2 regions of the Streptococcus dentapri genome follow, and region 1 is predicted to be linked to the other one. Evidence: predicted binding sites of a transcription regulator. Region 1 holds the regulator's gene; the other holds the start of a gene.
The links. Region 1 encodes Rex, which represses fermentation and respiration genes when NADH is low (regulators of the CRP and FNR family bind a similar motif). Its sites were predicted from a motif close to TTGTGAANTANTTCACAA; they were not measured.
Positions count from the first base shown of each region.

Region 2: the regulator Rex is predicted to act here: its motif matches at 1,642-1,659, upstream of adhE (bifunctional acetaldehyde-CoA/alcohol dehydrogenase).

Region 1 covers NZ_JBHSAC010000023.1:546-3,926, reverse strand. The annotation lists gene ACFOSE_RS02540 (cysteine desulfurase family protein) at 1-943, shown strand, start outside; gene ACFOSE_RS02535 (DUF1831 domain-containing protein) at 949-1,296, shown strand; gene ACFOSE_RS02530 (redox-sensing transcriptional repressor Rex) at 1,424-2,062, shown strand; gene ACFOSE_RS02525 (gamma-glutamyl-gamma-aminobutyrate hydrolase family protein) at 2,073-2,768, shown strand; gene radC (RadC family protein) at 2,765-3,381, opposite strand, start outside.
Region 2 covers NZ_JBHSAC010000052.1:36,667-40,047, reverse strand. The annotation lists gene adhE (bifunctional acetaldehyde-CoA/alcohol dehydrogenase) at 1-1,500, opposite strand, end outside; gene rpsO (30S ribosomal protein S15) at 1,733-2,002, opposite strand; gene ACFOSE_RS06225 (MFS transporter) at 2,125-3,294, opposite strand.

The DNA of each region.
Region 1 (3,381 bases):
CCAACCTAAAAATATTATTTTTACATCCGGTGGTACTGAAAGCAATAATATGGCTATTCAAGGCTATGCTTTGGCCAATCAAGACAAGGGAAAACATCTGATTACAACTGCTATTGAACACCATTCGGTACTGCGTCTCATGGACTATCTGGAAAAGCGCTTCGGTTTTGAGGTGACCCATCTTCAGCCGGATCAGGAAGGGAAAATTACACCTGCTTCACTTAAGTCAGCCTTACGAGATGATACGATTCTAGTCAGTACTATGTTTGCTAACAATGAAACTGGTGATCTTTTACCAATTGCTGAATTCGGTAAACTGTTGGCCAATCATCAAGCAGTCTTCCACGTAGATGCAGTTCAGGCAATCGGCAAAATGGAAATCCATCCCGAAGAACTGGGCGTTGACTTTCTATCAGCTTCTGCCCATAAATTTCATGGGCCTAAGGGAGTAGGATTCTTATTTACCCAACCTCATCACATGGATAGTCTCCTACATGGTGGTGAGCAAGAAATTAAACGCCGAGCCAGCACCGAAAATATGATTGGTATCACGGGCATGGCACATGCACTCAAGGAAAGTGAGCAGAATCTAGAAGCTAATACCCAGAAGGTGGGGCAACTTCGCTCAGACTTTTTTAGTGAATTAGAAGCCATGGATTACTATCTCAATGGCAGTGAGCAAACCATACCTCAGGTCATCAGCATCGGTTTCCCTGGCATTGACAACGGACTCCTTTTAACACAACTAGATCTAGCAGGTTTTGCCGTTTCAACCGGATCAGCCTGTACTGCTGGTACAGTCGACCCTAGCCATGTCTTGAGTGCCCTCTATGGTACTGATTCACCGAGGCTCAAAGAGTCTATTCGTATCAGTCTCTCAGAGCTAAATACCAGCCAAGAACTGAAACAATTAGCAACCAAATTAAAAGAAATTATAGGATAAACATTATGGCTTTTGAAAAAACAATCCATTTGGACGATTGCAAGTATAGTTATACTATCAGTCCAGCTATTAAAAAATATACCCTACGTGATACAACTTTTGTTGAAAACAAGTTGGGGCATTATGAATTCAACCGCCTCTTGGAGGAAGTTCCAAATTCAGGGAATGGTTTTCCTGTCAAAATTATAATCAATAAGGACCTTAGTTCATTCAAATTAAGTATTACAGATCAGTCTGGTCTTCGCTTAGTCAATATCTTTAAATCCGATAAGATGAACATTATTCAGGATAAGTTCTATTTCCTTATGGATAGCTTGGTAGAACGAGATATTTTTACCAAGGAAGAAAGTTGATTGAGCCTTACTTAGATAAAAAAATCCTATATTTCAATAGGATTTTTTTATCACTATTTTGTTGCAGTTTTCACAAACTTGTTCTAAAATAACTAATAGGAAATTATTTATTAGGGAGGATAGAGAGATGAGCATTGATAAATCTATTCCAAGGGCGACAGCCAAACGTTTATCGCTCTACTACCGCACTTTTAAGCGTTTTCATGCCGAAAATATTGAAAAAGCTAGTTCTAAGCAGATAGCCGAAGCTATTGGGATTGACTCTGCAACTGTTCGTCGCGACTTCTCCTATTTTGGAGAATTAGGACGGCGCGGTTTTGGTTACGATGTCAAAAAACTAATGGACTTCTTCGCAGATATTCTCAATGATCATTCTATCACCAATGTCGCTTTGGTAGGGTGCGGTAATATGGGAAGGGCATTGCTCCACTATCGTTTCCATGAGCGTAATAAAATGCAGATTATTATGGCATTTGATACCGATGATAATGAACTTGTCGGCACCAAGACAGACGATAGCATTCCAATCTATGGTATCTCTACCATCAAAGAAAGGCTTGAGGGATCTGACTGTCACACCGCTATTTTAACAGTTCCCAGCCTTAAAGCACAGGAGGTTGCCAATCTCTTAGTTAAGGCTGGTATCAAGGGAATCTTGAGCTTTTCTCCTGTCAACCTCAATCTCCCCAGGGGCGTTTTTGTTCAATATGTTGATTTAACCAGCGAACTTCAAACCCTACTTTATTTTATGAATCAGGATCATTAGGAGGATTTTCATGCTGAGAAAACCTATTATTGGTATTACAACAAATGAAAGGCCTAATCCCACCGATGATATTCCTTGGAGTTATGCCCCTACTGGCTTTGTCCAAGGTGTCAAAAAGGCTGGTGGGATTCCCCTTTTGCTGCCGATTGGCACAGTTGAAGAAGCTAAACTTTATGTCTCGATGGTTGACAAAATCTTGCTCATCGGCGGTCAAAATGTAACCCCTGAATTTTACCATGAAGACAATGAAGCTACCGATGATGATTTTCTGTACTCACGTGATGTCTTTGAATTTGCCATTATTGATGAAGCTATACGTCAGGAAAAACCTATCTTCTCTGTCTGTCGGGGTACACAGCTGATGAATGTTGCTCTAGGTGGCAACCTCAATCAGGATATTGAGAATCATTGGCAAGATAAACCTTCTGACTATCTTTACCATGATATGACAGTTAAGGAAGATAGTAAGCTAGCCCAAATCTACGGTCATAAAACTGCTATCAATTCCTTCCATCACCAAAGCATAAAAGAGCTGTCTCCCTTCTTGGATGTGATTGCTGAAGATCCTTATGACAATACTATTGAGGCGGTACAATCTAATCATCCAGATATTCACTTTCTCGGTGTCCAATGGCATCCTGAATTACTGATTGGAAACCGTCAGGCTGACCAAGAACTCTTTGATTACTTTGTCAATGAACTCTAAACAATAAAATCTGTTTCTTCACGAAAGCTATAATAATGATCTGACCCAACGATGATGTGATCTAGGAATACCACTCCTAAATCTTCACAGCATCGTTTTATTTTTTTCGTAAAACTAATATCATGGTGACTAGGATCGGTCTCACCAGAAGGATGATTATGCACAACAATCAGGGAAGTTGCCATATATTTACAGGCATGATGCAAAATTTCCCTAGGTTCTGCGATAGAACGACGAACACTACCGATAAAAATCGTCTGTTGCTTAATCAAACGATTTTGAGTATCTAGATAAAGTGCCACCAGATGCTCCTGCCGTTTATCTCGCAGCTCTTCCATCATTTTCCTAGCCAAACGATCACTAGAAATAATTCTTTCAGATTTTCCACCTACTGTTTGATTGACTCTCTTGGCAAATTCCAGCATGGCTTTTATTTCAATTGACTTGACCTTGCCTATTCCTGTAATGGAACGCAACTCTTCCAGAGACAGAGAACGAAAATCCTCTAGGCTGCCAACACTTTCTAAAATGGTATTCGCCAAAGTGAGGACATGCTTCTGTTTAGTACCTGTTCTTAATAAAATTGCCAGCAATTCCTGATTGCTGAGTTGCT
Region 2 (3,381 bases), on a different contig from region 1:
TACCATACCTGGGTCTGCTACAATCAGAGCGCGATCCATCTGCTCATAGCTGTCTTGTAGATAACTGATAGCATTCTTTTCATAGTAAGTTTTTTCTGGCAAGCGAACCCACTGTGGGCGATTGCGGCGTTTAGCGACTGTCTTGATATTCAAGAGATCGCCAGTTGATAAATTGTGTGACAATGAATTTTTCCCCCATGATCCTGTTCCGAGTGTCAAACTGGCTTTCAAAGCATCCGTGTAAATATCTCCAATACCACCGATTGAGTCTGGTTGATTAACCAAAATACGTGACGCTTTGACACGATCGCCAAATTCTGAAACAAATGGGTCTGTTTGTGAACCGATTTGAATACCTGCATTGTGACCAGCCCCTTGATAATCCAGTAAAGCTGAAACAATCTTGATTCCATCTTCACGATCTTTTGCTTTATAAACAGAAAGTAGAGGAGATAGTTTTTCTGAAGATAGCTTTTCTCCGATATTTTTAGCATCTAATTCAAAAAGGAGAACATCTTTACCTTCTGGTAAATCGACACCCGCTCGCTCACAAATCCATCTAGCAGGCATACCTGCCACAGGTCCATTAACTCCGTGATTATCATTAAAAACAAAGTCTTCTAATTTCTTATAATCTTTTTTAGGAACAAGGTAGGCACCTTTTTCTTGCATTTTAGCAAGCCATTCTTTATAGATTGAAGCGTCGACAGCCACAGAGTTTTCAGTGGCACAGATCATCCCATTATCAAAACGTTTAGACATCAGCAAATCTTCAACGGCGCGGTTTAAGTGAGCTGTTGCATCAACATAAATAGCACCATTACCAGCACCAACACCCATTGATGGATTTCCTGATTTAAGGGCTGCATTAACCATACCAGGACCGCCAGTAGCTAAAATAGAAGCAATGTTTTTATTGGAAATCAAAGCATTGGTATTAGCAATGGATGGCTCTTCAATCCACTGAATAATGTTTTCTGGGGCTCCCGCCTTAATAGCTGCGTCATACAATATTTGAGCCGCATGGGCAGAACATTTTTGAGCAGATGGGTGGAAGGCAAAAACAATGGCATTACGTGTTTTGAGAGATACCAAAATTTTAAACATTGTAGTTGCTACTGGATTAGTTGTAGGAACGATACCTGCTAGAACGCCAAGAGGAGCCGCGATATGAATTTGTCCTTTAACCTTATCCTCACCGATAATGCCAACGGTTTTCTCATTCTTGATAGATTCATAAATATTTTCGGTCGCAAAGTGATTTTTAATGTCCTTATCTTCAGCAACACCACGTCCTGTTTCGGCATGGGCCTCCTGTGCCAACTCGAGAGAAGCTTCTGAACCCGCAAGAGCCATGGCAGCTACAATCTTATCAACCTGTTCTTGAGTATAGGTCGCAAAAATTTCCTCAGCCTTGAGAGCTTTTTCAACCAAAGAACCGGTGTATTCTTGCGCCAGTTCTTCAACATTCTGATTAGCAACTTTTGTTCCTTTAGCCATTAAGATGACCTCCTAATAATTGTCAAATATTTATTTTATGAAGATTATCATTCTTTAAAATAGCAATAACTACAAATTTTATCTTTGTGATTTTCTTCACGTTCTAGTATAAAGGAGCTTATGGAGAATGTCAAGTGTTTTTTGTGACTTTTTTCACTATTTTAAGTAAAAGAAAACACCATTCTTTTTTTCTGAATGGTGTTGGTGTTGCTAAAACTAGCTGGTTTATAACTTAACGACGAAGTCCGAGTGATTGGATCAAATCACGGTAACGGTTAACATCTTTACGGCGAAGGTAAGCCAACAAGTTACGACGGTGACCTATTTTTTTCATCAAACCACGGTAAGTTGCATGGTCTTTTTTGTGTTGCTGAATATGTTCATTAAGATGGTTGATTTCCCAAGTCAAAACAGCGACCTGAACTTCAACTGAACCTGTATCACCTTCGTGACGAGCATATTGAGCGATGATTTCATTTTTTTTCTCTTTTGAAATTGCCATCTATTTTTCTCCTTTTATTGCTTCAACCGAGTGGTAGGCTTTGGCATTCCTACAACCAAGAAGAAGTTAGTTTGTCTTAACGACTTCTATATTCTAACAAAATAGCTAAACAGCGTCAACTTTTACTTCTTCCGCAAACGACTGGCTAACAAAAGAGCAAACCCCAAACCCAAACTTAGGAAACCCAAAATAGCAAAAGCAAAGGATAAAGAGTTAGTGAAATAACCCAAAAAACTCAGCACTAAGGAAGCGCAGGCACCACCCAAATTACAGCCTAGAAGAATTAAAGTTGTCGCAGTGTGCACTTGCTGCTTGGGAATGGTTTCTGAAATAAGGTTGAAGACGCAAGTCACACCAAGACTGTAAACAAAACCTGTCAGCAAGGCACCCAAGCCGATAAGCCAGAGACTATTAGCCAGCCAAAACAACAAGAGGCCAAGACCTAAAAGAAGAACCACCACAGCCATTAAATAATCTTTGAAATAATCAAGGAGGCTCTGAAATAAACTACCAGCCAGAATTCCCATCAGCATCATCAAACTTAAAATAAAACTAGATTGCTGGGCTGTCCCTAACCCCAATTTATCAATAAGAAGAGGAATCCTAAGTGTATTAGCAGAGTTGATTAAAATAACAAAACCAGCATATAAAGCTAGCGCTAAAATATAGCTAATCTGCTTCCAACTTAGTCGCTCATTCCCTCTATCTTCATCAGAAATGCCGGCACCATCAGCATGCTCTGGTATCTGGGGAACAAATAGTAAATAGAGTCCTAAAATGAGAAAACCTGCTGCATAAATGGCAAAACTTACTGACCAAGAAAAGTTCAGTAATTGACCAGCTAGCAAGGTTAAGAGGGCCGAACCCAAAACCTCAGCGGACCCTCTTAAGCCTAGCAAGCGAGTTCTTTCTCTACCAGTAAAACGCTGGCTAATGATGCTGATGGCCCGTGCATTCATCAGACCAATTCCAATCCCCAGGACTAAACGAGATAGAAAAACGAGAGAATAGCTTTGATAGACTAGAGGGAAAAGTCCACCTAAAGACAGTAATAAAAGACCACTGACAATAATAAAACGTTGAGATAATAACTTACTGAGCATAGGTGTTACCAACAAAACCCCAATAATAGCAAAAGAGGGCAGAGAGACCAATAGTTCTACTTTATCAGAACTATAACCTTTAGCAGAATAATAGCTAATCATCTGTGGTAGTGCCGGTGATATGGCATAGGTGGAAACCAGCATTAGCGACAGAGCTAAAAGGCTGATTTTTTCCATGGTGTATTTCATAGCAGCTCCATTCTTGAAAAATGATAACTATTCCAGTATAATGAAAAACAGGATTTTAAAATAGGACATATGTCCTAAAATGAGGTG